3 regions of the Streptomyces sp. NPDC046203 genome follow, and region 2 is predicted to be linked to each of the others. Evidence: riboswitches for the same ligand, from Rfam matches in the RefSeq annotation. Region 2 holds a riboswitch; each other region holds the start of a gene.
What was found. A riboswitch is a leader RNA that binds a small molecule or an ion and turns the genes downstream of it on or off. The one in region 2 is predicted to bind cobalamin.
Positions count from the first base shown of each region.

Region 1: linked by a shared signal. The riboswitch ahead of ABZ990_RS12280 (cobalamin biosynthesis protein) and the one ahead of metE (5-methyltetrahydropteroyltriglutamate--homocysteine S-methyltransferase) in region 2 are both predicted to bind cobalamin.
Region 3: linked by a shared signal. The riboswitch ahead of ABZ990_RS01720 (ABC transporter substrate-binding protein) and the one ahead of metE (5-methyltetrahydropteroyltriglutamate--homocysteine S-methyltransferase) in region 2 are both predicted to bind cobalamin.

Region 1 covers NZ_JBEYZX010000011.1:96,892-101,096, forward strand. Annotated here, with positions in the region: gene ABZ990_RS12275 (cobyric acid synthase) at 1-537, opposite strand, end outside; gene ABZ990_RS12280 (cobalamin biosynthesis protein) at 534-1,553, opposite strand; cobalamin riboswitch at 1,585-1,719, opposite strand; gene ABZ990_RS12285 (hypothetical protein) at 1,893-2,114, opposite strand; gene ABZ990_RS12290 (inorganic phosphate transporter) at 2,133-3,428, opposite strand; gene ABZ990_RS12295 (hypothetical protein) at 3,790-4,205, shown strand, end outside.
Region 2 covers NZ_JBEYZX010000004.1:93,601-97,805, reverse strand. Annotated here, with positions in the region: gene ABZ990_RS04905 (AfsR/SARP family transcriptional regulator) at 1-596, opposite strand, end outside; gene ABZ990_RS04900 (DinB family protein) at 1,195-1,800, shown strand; cobalamin riboswitch at 1,991-2,148, shown strand; gene metE (5-methyltetrahydropteroyltriglutamate--homocysteine S-methyltransferase) at 2,337-4,205, shown strand, end outside.
Region 3 covers NZ_JBEYZX010000001.1:430,036-434,240, reverse strand. Annotated here, with positions in the region: partial or broken gene ABZ990_RS01730 (enoyl-CoA hydratase-related protein) at 1-1,240, opposite strand, end outside; gene ABZ990_RS01725 (TerD family protein) at 1,565-2,149, opposite strand; cobalamin riboswitch at 2,343-2,515, shown strand; gene ABZ990_RS01720 (ABC transporter substrate-binding protein) at 2,583-3,638, shown strand; gene ABZ990_RS01715 (iron chelate uptake ABC transporter family permease subunit) at 3,692-4,205, shown strand, end outside.

The DNA of each region.
Region 1 (4,205 bases), on a different contig from region 2:
ATTGATCTCCGCCGGACTGCCCGCGCCCTCGCAGATCACCGCGTCGTGCGTCCGCCGCAGCTCCTCCAGCGCGGCGAACACCGGCTCGAACAGCTCCCGCCGATGCCCCTCGGACACCTCGGACACCTCGGACGCCCCGGTCTCCCCGGCCCGACCGGCATGTCCGGCCCGCCCGAAGAACCCTCGGGCGCTCATCTCGCCGACCGGCTTGCCCATCAGGACGACCTGGCTGGACCGGTCGCTGCCGGGCTTGAGCAGCACCGGGTTCATCAGCGCGGTCGGCTCGACCCGCGCGGCCCGCGCCTGCATCGCCTGGGCGCGGCCGATCTCGGCGCCGTCCCGGGTCACGAAGGAGTTCAGGGACATGTTCTGCCCCTTGAACGGCGCGACCTTCAGGCCCTGCCGGACCAGCCACCGGCAGATCCCCGCCGTGACGACGCTCTTGCCCGCGTCGGACGTGGTGCCCGCGACGAGCAGCCCGCCGCCCCGCGCTCCGTTCCGGCCCGCCGTGCCGTCCGTCGTACCGTCGCCCCTCACGCCGCACCCCCGCGCCGGCGCAGCGCGCCCGCGAGGAGCCGGCCGCCGGCGCAGCCGGCCAGGGTCAGCCAGGTCACCCGGCGCGACAGCCGCACCGCCCGCTCGATGTCCGCGACCTCGACGGGCCGCCCCGCCGCGTTCAGCACCGGCCGGTGCTCGACCCGCCCGCCGTACGACAGGGTGCCGCCGAGCCGGACGCCGAGCGCCCCCGCGAACGCGGCCTCCACCGGGCCCGCGTTGGGGCTCGGATGCCGGGAGGCGTCCGCCCGCCAGGCCCGCAGCGCCCCGCGCGGATCGTCGCCCGCGACGGTGGCGAGGACGGCCGTCAGCCGGGCGCCCGGCCAGCCCGCCACGTCGTCGAGCCGGGCCGAGGCCCAGCCGAACCGGCGGTGGCGCGGGGACTTGTGGCCGACCATCGCGTCCAGCGTGTTGACCGCCCGGAACCCGAGCAGCCCCGGCACCCCGGCGACCGCGCCCCAGAAGAGGGCGCCGACGACGGCGTCCGAGGTGTTCTCGGCGACCGACTCGACGACCGCGCGGGCCATCGCGGGCCCGTCCAGTGCCTGCGGGTCGCGTCCGACCAGATGCGGCATGCGCTCCCGGGCGACCCCCAGGTCCCCGGCTTCGAGCGCCCCGCCGATGGCGCGCGCCTCGCGGCCCAGCGTCGTCCCGCCGACGACGGCCCACACGGAGGCGGCGGTCAGCGCGGCGGTGGCGGCGGCGCTGCCCCGTACCGCACGGCTCGCGGCGGCGCCGAGCGCCACGGCGGAGCCGGCGCAGAGCGCGGTGTAGAGGGCGCCCCGGCCGCGGTGGTCCCGGTGCATCCGGTGCTCGACGGCGCCCGCGGCCCGGCCGAACGCGGCGACCGGATGGCCGCGCCGGGGATCGCCCACGAGCAGATCGGCGGCGAGGCCGGCGGCCGCTCCGTACGCGAAGAGACGGGGGGAGCGGGAGCGGGAAGCCGAGGGAGAGGGGAAGCGGCGGGTTCGGGATGGCCTGGAGCCGTTGCCGGGCATGGCACAGTGTCCTCACTCAGGGTCCGCGCCCTGGATCGACGTGACCGGCGGCGAGAGTTCCTGACTCCCGGCCGCGAGGACCGGTCACAGTGGCGGGACCGTGCCGGAATCACACCGGACTTCCTCCCCATGCCGCCGTAATGGCCCCGGCAGTCCACCACGCGGCCGGAAGGCCCGTCAACCCGCCCTTGACCTGCGCCTGGTCACTGTGCGCAGTGCCACGTACCCGCAAACGGCGTCTGGGCGGCTCCACCCGGAGGTGGGGCCGCCCAGACGCCGTGTACGCGTGTGTACGTGTGCTTGTGCGTGTCCGTGCTTGTCGTGCTCGTCGGTGCCCGGTCAGGCGACGATCAGGTAGATGCCGTAGGCCACGGCGGCCGCGCAGAGCGCGAAGCAGGCGTACGCGCTGGTGCGGGCCAGCGTGGCCGAGCCGCCCGAGGCGGTGGCCCGCTCCTGCTTGGCGAGCGCGGCGACACCGAGGGTGAACAGGCCCACGAGGGCGACGGTGGTCACGAGGCTGACTCCGAAGACGGAGCCGAGAGCTGCCCAGTCGATCTTCATGTGCGTGTTTCCAGTTCCTTAGACCGCGGCGGCGGGAGCGGCCGGCGGGGCGGCCGGGTCCGTCGGGCCGGGGGAGGGGATGGTGGTCTTCAGGGCCTCGTCCTTGACGGCGGCGACGGAGCCGGCCGGCGGGGGCGGGGTGACGGCCGCGATGGCGGTGGTGACGACACCCGCCGGCTCGGCGTCGGCAGCGGCGGCGGCCGGGGCGTCGAGGTCGTCGGCGGTCACGTTGTGCTGGTCGACCGGCTTGCGGCGGGACAGCGACCAGATCACTCCGGAGCCCGCGATCAGCAGGACGGCGACGGTGACGATGCCCCAGTCGCCCTGCTTGGTGAGGAACTCGGCGCCGGCGCCGACCAGGCCCGCGGCGGGCAGGGTCAGACCCCAGGCGGCGAACATCCGGGTGGCGGTCGACCAGCGGACGACACCGCCCTTGCGGCCGAGGCCCGCGCCCATCACGGCACCCGAGCAGGACTGGGTGGTGGAGAGGGAGAAGCCGAGGTGCGAGGAGGCCAGGATGACCGTCGCGGCGCTGGTCTGGGCGGCGAAGCCCTGCTGCGGCTGGAGGTCGGTGAGGCCCTTGCCCATGGTGCGGATGATGCGCCAGCCGCCGAGGTAGGTGCCGAGCGCGATCGCGATACCGGCGGAGGCGATGACCCAGACCGGCGGGTTGGCGCCGGGGAGGAGGACGCCGTTGGCGACCAGGGCGAGGGTGATGATGCCCATCGTCTTCTGGGCGTCGTTGGTGCCGTGGGCGAGCGAGACGAGACCGGCGGAGGCGATCTGGCCGGCCCGGAAGCCCTTGGCCGTGGCCTTGGCCTCGGGGGCGGCGTTGATGCGGTACGTCAGCTTGGTGGCCACCATCGCGGCGAGGCCGGCGACGATCGGGGCGGCGACCGCGGGGAGCAGGACCTTGGTGACGATGGTCGAGCCGTTGACCGCGGACCAGCCGGCGGACATCACCGCGGCGCCGATGAGGCCGCCGAACAGCGCGTGCGAGGAGCTCGACGGAAGGCCGAGCAGCCAGGTCAGCAGATTCCACAGGATGGCGCCGACGAGCGCCGCGAAGATCACTTCGGTGCGGATGCCCTCTTCGTTGATGATGCCGCCGGAGATCGTCTTGGCGACCTCCACGGAGAGGAAGGCGCCGACGAGGTTCAGCACGGCGGACATGGCCACCGCCGTCTTGGGCTTGAGAGCACCGGTCGAGATGGTCGTCGCCATCGCGTTGGCGGTGTCGTGGAAACCGTTCGTGAAATCGAACACGAGAGCTGTCACGACCACAATGGCGAGCAGCAGCGTGATGTGTTCCATTTACCCAGGCAATCGTTTGACGTCAGTGGCGCGTCGAACGTAGGCAACCTGAGTGAACGGAAGGTGAACTGGGCCGGGCGCAGTGGTGTCCCGAATCGGGGTCGGGAGATTCCGGTTGTGCGCGATCGGTGTTCCGGACCGGACGGCGTCCACGATGCGGTCGCCCTGTAACCACGGGTCATCCGGGGCCTCCCAAGGGCGCGGCCGGGGTGCGGCACTCCTCCCGTTCCCTCCCCGTATCACCCCCTGGACGGCCTTCGGTGGGCTTCACCCGTACGAAGGACCCCGTCGGCGAGACCCTTGTCACTCGAACGAGAGCTTCCGGATAGCGGGGCGCGAAGGCCCCGCCGACACTGGGAGCGTGCGCCCGGTTACAGCGGCGGCAGCGGCCGTCACCACAGTGCTCGGTCTCGGCGCGGCCGCGGTGGCGGCCGGCCGGTACGCCTGCGACGTCGCCCTCGGCGCGCCGCCCGGACGTCCCTTCCCCGGCGAACCACGGCTCACCGTCCACTCCGCCGGCCCCGACCGGATCACCCTCACCCGCAGCCTGGCCGCGCTGCGCCCCGGCACGTACGGCATCGACGGCAGCGACGGCCTGCACGCCGTCGTCGGCCCCGTCCTCGACCGGGTCCCGCACACCGCCGACACCGTGGTGCGCCGCCTCGAACGGATCGAGTCCGGCATCCCCGCCGCCGGCGCCCGGGTCCGGTTCACCCCCCAGCTCCACCGCGGCACCCCCGAGACCGCCCTCGCCGTCGGCTACGAGGACGTCGAGAT
Region 2 (4,205 bases):
TCCGCGTGGGTCAGATCACCCAGGGGTGTACCGCGCGAGAGCGTCAGAGCGCGCCGGAAGGCGTGCTCGGCGGCCTGACAGTCACCGGCGGCGAGCCGGCTGCGGCCCAGGGCCGCCTGCTCGCGGAACTCGTCCAGATCCAGCTCCCCGGGCCCCACGCGCAGCAGATAACCCGATCCGACCGTCGGCAGCAGCGGGTGGTGGCGGGCGTCCAGTCCGTCGCGGCTGTGACCGGGGTCCAGGATCCGGCGCAGGCCCGACACGTACATCTGGAGCGCCGCCAGTGCCGAGCGGGGCGGCCGGCCGTTCCACAGGTCCTCGATCAGGGAGTGGGTGGAGGACTGTTGGTTGGCACGCAGTAACAACAGGGCGAGTAACGCACGGGACTTGAGCGCCGTGGGCGTGCAGGGACGCCCTTCGAGCCGCAACTCCAGCGGCCCCAGGACCAGATAACGAGGTTTGCTCTCCGCCGCCTCAGGGCCCGAGTGCTCCCTGGATTCCGGGGGCGTGCCGGGACGCCGTCCCGCACCGCCCTCCGCACCGCCCGCCACCGTGGTTCTCGCGCGCTGGAACGCCACCGCCGTCGACTCCCCCATCACTGTGACTTGTGTGCAGGATGTGTGTGAACTGCGCCCAATGTGGGGGCTTTGTCGTGGACGGGCAAGGTTCGAATCGAGCCAACCTGGGTCGCGCGGGACTCGGGCCTCTCAGGGCCGCGGCCGAAGAGGCGGCGGGGCCGCCCGCTCGCCCTCACTCCGCGCCCGCGGGCGGAGCCGGAAGGGTGGAGGAGAGGCGCGGCCGGGAAGCCGGACCGGGCGGTGACGCCGCCCCGCCCCGGCGAGCCGTCCCGGGCCCGCCCCCTGATGGCGCGGGGTGTCGCGGCCCCCGCCCGCCCCCGGCGCCGCTTCCGTCCGACCGGGCGGGGCCGGACCCGGGGTACGCGGCGGCGCCCCGGCCGCACGGGCGTGCGCCGGCCCGTCCATCGTCACGAGGGGGCGCGGGGAACGTCGCCTGCGAACACCGTCACGTGTGGGCCTCGGAGTCGCTCGTCGGCCAACGACGGGAATGCCGCCGCGACTCCGCGATCTTCACCGTTTGCGACGGAGACGATGGCCGGACCTCGGTGCTGTCGGTCGCCGCGGGCCGTGCGGGGGATCTTGAGGCGCTGAGCAGCCCATGGCAGGCTCCTGCCGCATGATCGATGAATTCGCGAAGGACAACCTGCACGTGAGGCTGCGGCGGGACCGCGAGGCGCTGCTCTGGAAACTCGACGGCTTGTCCGAATACGACGCACGCCGGCCTCTGACGGCGACCGGGACCAACCTTCTGGGCCTGGTCAAGCATGTGGCCACCGTCGAGGCCAGGTACTTCGGCGAGGTCTTCGGCCGCCCGTCCCCGCAGCCGCTGCCCCGGTGGCAGGATTCCGACGGGAGCGATCAGTGGGCGGCCGAGGACGAGACCCGCGAGCGGATCGTCGGGTTCTACCGGCGCACGTGGGAACACGCGGACGCCACGATCGACGAGCTTCCCCTCGACGCCCCCGGCCACGTGCCGTGGTGGCCGGAGCCGTTTTCTCGCACCAACTTGTTCGCCGTCATGGTCCATGTCCTCGGCGAGACCATGCGGCATGCCGGGCACGCCGACATCCTGCGCGAGGGCCTCGACGGCCGGACCGGGCTGCGTCCCGAACACGAGACGCGGATCGACGAGGAAGCCCGCGCGGCCCACCGCGCGACGATCGAGCGGGCGGCGAGGGCGGCGGCACTCGTCAAGGGCGAGAGGCCGCCGCACGCGATGTGAGGCGATGACCGCCGCCCGCGCCGCTTGGTCGCGACGGCCGGGCCGGCGCGAGCAGCCTTCCCGGGGGAGACGAGTCCGCCCCGTCTCGTGGATGCCGTCCGGAATATGGGCAACCGCTCTCGCGTCCCGGTGCGAGGCCCTAGGGTGGCGTGTGCAGCTGGTTCGCCCCGTCCGCCAGGCGGGAGCGTCGTAAGAGGGAACCCGGTGGGAATCCGGGACTGCCCCGCAGCGGTGAGTGGGAACGACCGCCGTCATACGCACTGGGTCCGATGTACCGGGCCTGGGAAGCGACGGCCAGTAGGTGTCCGCCGGTCCCTCCGGAGGGCGTGCCCGCGAGTCCGAAGACCTGCCCGTTGCCCGTGCGCGGACGATTCCGTGCGCGGAGTGTCCCGGTGACCTCGTGGGCGGGTCGGCGTGCGCAACGAGCGGTCTTCGCGGCCTTGTTCCGCGAGGAGGTCCGCCCGTTCCGTCGTTCCCTTCGCGCCCGCGTCCCGTCCCCGGGATGTTCGTGGACACATCTCGCGAAGGAGAGTTCCGTGACCGACAAGTCCGCAGCCGCGGCGTCCCGGGCCACCGTGTACGGCTACCCCCGGCAGGGCGGGAACCGGGAGTTGAAGAAGGCCGTCGAGGGGTACTGGAAGGGCCGCGTCGACGCCGGTTCCCTGGGGAAGACCGCAGCCGGCCTGCGCCGCTCCAACTGGCGAGAGCTGGCCGAGGCGGGTGTCACCGAAGTCCCCACCGGCGACTTCTCGTTGTACGACCATGTGCTGGACACCACCGTCATGGTCGGCGCCGTTCCGGAGCGGCACCGCGCCGCCGTCGCCGCCGATCCGCTGGACGGTTACTTCGCCATGGCACGCGGCACACAGGACGTGGCGCCGCTGGAGATGACCAAGTGGTTCGACACCAACTACCACTACCTGGTGCCGGAGTTGGGGCCCGACACGGAGTTCTCCGCGAACTCCGAAAAGCAGACCCGAGAGCTGCGGGAGGCCCTCGCCCTGGGGCTGGCTGCCCGGCCCGTTCTGGTCGGACCGGTCACGTATCTGCTGCTGGCCAAGCCCGCCCCCGGGGTGGCCGACGACTTCGAGCCGCTGACCCTGCTCGACCGGCTGCTTCCCGTGTACGCGGAGGTGCTGGCCGATCTGCGGGCGGCGGGCGCGGAGTGGGTCCAGCTCGACGAGCCGGCCCTCGTACAGGACCGCACCCCGGCCGAACTGAACGCCACGGCCCGCGCGTACCGCGAACTCGGCGCCCTGACCGACCGGTCCCGGCTGCTGATCGCCTCGTACTTCGGCCGTCTCGGCGACGCCCTCCCGGTCCTGGCGGCCGCACCTGTCGAGGGCCTCGCGCTCGACTTCACCGGCAGCGGCGCGGCGAACCTCGACGACCTGGCCGCCGTCGGCGGTCTGACCGGCAAGCGGCTCGTCGCGGGAGTCGTCGACGGCCGCAACATCTGGATCAACGACTACCGGAAGTCCCTCGCCACCCTTGGCACCCTCCTCGGCCTCGCCGACCGGGTCGACGTCGCCGCCTCCTGCTCCCTGCTGCACGTGCCGCTCGACGCGGCCGCCGAGCGGGACATCGATCCGCAGGTCCGCCGCTGGCTCGCCTTCGCCCGCCAGAAGACACGGGAGATCTCCGTGCTCACCCGCGGGCTGGCCCAGGGAACGGGCGCCATCGCACCCGAACTCGCCGCGAACCGGGCCGACCTGACCTCCCGCGCGGGATCCGCTCTCACCCACGATCCGGCTGTACGGGCTCGCGCCGCAGCCGTCACCGACACCGACGGCCGGCGCTCCCTGCCCTATCGCGAGCGGGCCGTCGCCCAGCGGGCCTCGCTGGGCCTGCCGCTGCTGCCGACCACCACCATCGGCTCCTTCCCGCAGACCGACGAACTGCGGTTGGCACGTGCGGACTTGCGGTCCGGGCGGATCGACATCGCGGGATACGAGGAGCGGATCAAGGCCGAGATCGCCGAGGTCGTCTCCTTCCAGGAGAAGGCGGGCATCGACGTCCTCGTCCACGGTGAGCCCGAACGCAACGACATGGTGCAGTACTTCGCCGAACAGCTCACCGGCTACCTGGCCACCCAGCACGGCTGGGTCCAGTCGTACGGCACCCGCTACGTCCGCCCGCCGGTCCTGGCCGGCGACATCTCCCGCCCCGAACCGATGACCGTGCGGTGGACCTCGTACGCCCAGTCCCTCACCGGCCGCCCGGTCAAGGGCATGCTCACCGGCCCGGTCACCATGCTCGCCTGGTCCTTCGTCCGGGACGACCAGCCGCTCGCCGACACCGCCCGCCAGGTCGCCCTCGCCCTGCGCGACGAGGTGGACGACCTGGAGGCCGCCGGCACCCCGGTCGTCCAGGTGGACGAACCGGCCCTGCGGGAAACGCTGCCG
Region 3 (4,205 bases), on a different contig from region 2:
CGGCCGCGGCGTTGCCGCCGATCGCGCTGACGACGAGCCGGTCGGTCGTCGTGAGAACGGCCTCGACCAGATCGTTCATGGCGTTGATGTTCGCCCAGGACTCGGCGGCCGGGTCGGCGGCCGCCTCGATCACCTGGAGGTGGATGCCGTTGGAGAAGAAGTCGCGCTGTCCGCCGAGGACGAGGACGGAGATGGGGCGGCGGCAGGCGGTCCGGTACGCCCGCAGCAGGCGGCGGCAGTGGTCGGTGCTCATCGCGCCGCCGGGGAAGGAGAAGGACAGCACCCCGACGGCGCCCTGTTCGCGGTAGCGGATGTCGGACCAGGTCCGGCCCGGCGCCCGCGCTGGTGTCGGCGCCGGGCTCGGGGTCGGCGTCGAGGTCGGGGTCGGCGTCCGGCGGGATACGGGCGGCTCGGGGAGTTCCGGCAGCCGGCCCGCGAGGGCGAGGGCCAGGGTGGCGGGCAGTTTGCAGGCCCGCGTCGCGCCGGGGCCGGTGCGGGCGCGCAGTTCGGGGAGCCATACGGCGCCGTCCGCCGTGGCGCGGCAGACCGCGCCGCCGCGGGCCGCCAGCAGTTCACCGGGCCGGCCGCGCAGGCCGTCCTCCGGGTGGCCGCCGTGCAGGAACCAGTCGGCTCCGAGCAGTTCGTCCGGCACACCGGGCTGCGAGTCGGCGGCGCGCAGGGTGCGCAGGACCGTCTCGGTGTCCTCCTCCCAGGAGATGCGGCGCTGCTCCTGGCGGAGGAAGGGGCGGGTGCGCACCGGCCCGGTCTGCGGGCGCGGGCGGGCTCCGGCGGCGAACCGTTCGACGGCGAGGTGGACGGCGGTCATGGCCGCGTCGGACAGCTCGTTGCGGTACAGGTCGCTCTTGCCCACCTCGGTGACGCGGAAGGAGGCCGTCGCCCAGACGTCGCCGGCGTCCATCTCCTCGGCGGCCTGGAGGACGGTCACGCCCCACTCGGTGGCGCCCTCGAGGATCGCCCGCTCCAGGGAGGACGGTCCGCGGTCGCCCACCGGCCCCGGATGGACGATCAGACAGGGGCGGCCGGACCACACGTCGCAGGGCACGACGGTCTTCAGCATGGGGGCGAGGACCAGATCGGGCGCGTGCCGTCCGACGGCGTCCCGTACCGCGGCCCCGTCGGGGGTGATCTCGACGGAGACGGCGTGTCCGCGGTCCCCCAGCTCGGCCCTGGCCCGCTGGGTGAGGGAGTTGTAGCCGCTGGCGATGAGCAGAACGCGCATGGCCGCCCTTCCGGATCGTCGGGGAGGCCCCGCTCCGGACGGCAGGCGGGTGCCGGACACCCCTTGGCGATCGTCGGACATCCCGGGCGGCGCGGACGGCGACGCATCCCCCGGCTCACCCGATCGGGAGGCGATTCCGACCACTTGGCGGCCCGCTCGCCACTCCGCCGGACACGGCGGACACGGTGGGAGCGGCGGACGCGGTGGACGCGGGGCCGCGCGGAGGGCGCTGCGTCAAGGACGCGCGGGGCGCCGGGCGATCCAGGTGCGCGAAGGCGGTGTACGGGCGCTTCGTCTCCGCCCGTACACCGCCTCCCAGGCCGGCTACTTGCTGACCGCGAAGCGCATCAGGGCGTGCTCGTCGCCCTGCTTGAGCTTGCCCGTCTCGTTGATCACTTCGAGCTTCCAGACGCCGCCTATCCGGGTCGCCTTGGCCACGGCGCAGGCGTTGTCCTGGGTCAGCAGGCTGGGCCAGATGTCGGCGACCTGCTGGGAGCTGCCGCCGGTCGCGTCGTAGACCTTGAAGCTGATGTTGCGGGCCTTCTGGAAGGAGCTGCCCTTCTTGTACGCGGCGGCGACGAACACGATCGAGGTGATCGGGGCCGGGACCTTGGCGAACTCGACGGTCACCGTCTCGTCGTCGCCGTCGCCGTGGCCGGTCTGGTTGTCGCCGCTGTGGAGCAGCGAGCCGTTGCCCATCGGGTCGAGCGAGTCGAGCCCGGCGAGCCGGACCGGGTCGCCGCCCTGCATGGCGATGGCGATCAGGTCGAGGTCGGTGCCGGTCTTGCGGCGCAGCCGGCCCAGCACGCCGCCGGAGCTGCCGGCGGTGGGGTCCCAGGAGACACCGATGGACAGATGGGTCACCCCGTCCAGGTCCGCGGGGCCGTCTTCCTTGGTCAGCGTGATCATGCGCGGTCATCCTCAGTCGAAGGGCCAGTCCCCGCAGAGTGTGCCTGACCGCGCGTCCGTTCCCCACGGAGGGGCCCTTTTTGATACGCGATCGGCACCGGTGACAGCGCCGGGCGACGGCCGGGGACCATCGGTGCGGTCCCCTGTCGATTGTCACGCCTGTGGTAATTTGCCGAGGCCAGTCGCACCTTTGTACGTACGAACAACCGTAGGTACACGGGTCAGGGAATCCGGTGGGAGTCCGGAACTGACGCGCAGCGGTAGGGGTGACGGGCGGAGCACGGCCACTGGGCCCGACGGGCCTGGGAAGGCGTTCCGTCCGGACGAACCCGAGTCCGAAGACCTGCTGGCGGCCCCGGCGCCCTGACAGGCGGTCCGGGGAGCACCGTACGACAGGCTTCGCGCATGAGCCGTGGACACAGAAGGTTCTCCCGTGCCCCTCGCACACTCCGCCCGTTTCGCCGTGCCGCTTCTGGCCGGTGCCGTACTCCTCACCGGCTGCGGCGGCGACAAGCCGCCGGCCGCCGCTCCGGCTTCCGCGTCCCCGGCGGCGGGGGCCGCCTCCGGCTATCCGGTGGTGCTCGACAACTGCGGACAGCGGATCACGATCGACCGTCCGCCGAGCCGGGCCGTCGCCCTCGACCAGGGCTCGGCCGAGATCCTGCTGGCGCTCGGGCTCGCCGACCGCATGGTGGGCACGGCCACCTGGACGGACCCGGTACTCAAGGGCCTGGAGAAGGAGAACGCCAAGGTCCCCCGGCTCGCCGAGCGCTACCCCTCCTTCGAGAAGGTGCTGGACACCGAACCCGACTTCGTCAGCGCCTCGTTCCTCTACACCCTGGGCAAGGGCGGCGTGGCGCCCCGCGAGCGGTTCGGCGCCCTCGGCGTGCCCTCGTACCTCTCCCCCTCCGACTGCGTCGGCAAGGACAACAGCGGTGACGGCGACGGGGTGCGGACCCGGCCGCTGACGATGGACGACGTGTACGGCGAGATACGCGACCTGGGCCGGGTGTTCGGGGTGCCGGAGCGCGCCGGGACACTCGTCGGCGAGCTGCGGGACCGGGTCACGAAGGCCACGGCGGGCGCGGACTTCGGCGGCGCCTCCGTCCTGTACTGGTACTCCGACTCGCAGGGGCCGTACATGGCCGGCTGCTGCGGCGCGCCCGGGATCGTCAGCCGGACCCTCGGGGTGCGCAACGTCTTCGACGACACCCATGAGGAATGGCCCCAGATCAACTGGGAGACGGTGGCCGAGCGGGACCCCGACGTCCTGGTGATCGCCGATCTGACCCGCAAGGCGCAGTCCGCCGAGAGCGCCGCGAAGAAGATCGAGTTCCTGGAATCCCACCCCGTCGCCCGGAACATGACGGCGGTACGGAAGAAGCGGTACGTGATCCTCGGCGGCCAGGCGCTGAACCCCACCCTGCGCACCGTCGAGAGCATCGAGAAGGTGGCCGCCGCACTGCGGACGTACGGATTCGCGAAGTGACCCGGTCCCGGCCTCGGTCCAGGCCGTGGTCCCGGTCGCGGTCGCGATCCCGGCTGCTGCCGCCGGCCGCCGCCGGGGCGGCGGGGATCGCGCTGCTGTGCGCGTCGGTCGCCGTCGCCCTCACCATCGGCCCCGCCGACATCCGGGTGGCCGAGGTGCGCTCCGTGGTCACCGCCCACCTGTCGGGCGGCTCCTCGGGGCTCACCCCGATCCGGGACGGCATCATCTGGAACCTGCGGCTGCCCCGGACCCTGCTCGCGGCCGTGTGCGGCGCCGGACTCGCGGTGTGCGGCGCGGTGCTGCAGTCGCTGCTGCGCAATCCGCTCGCCGATCCGTTCGTCCTGGGCGTCTCCTCGGGCGCGTCGACCGGGGCGGTCGCGGTCGTGGTGCTCGGCCTCGGCGGGGGCGCGCTGTCCGTCACCGGGGGCGCGTTCCTCGGCGCGGTCTGCTCGTTCGCGCTGGTCGTGTCACTCGGCCGGATCCTCGGCGACGGGACGGACCGGGTCGTGCTCGCCGGGGTCGCCGTGATGCAGCTGTTCTCCGCGCTCACCTCGTTCGTGGTGATGA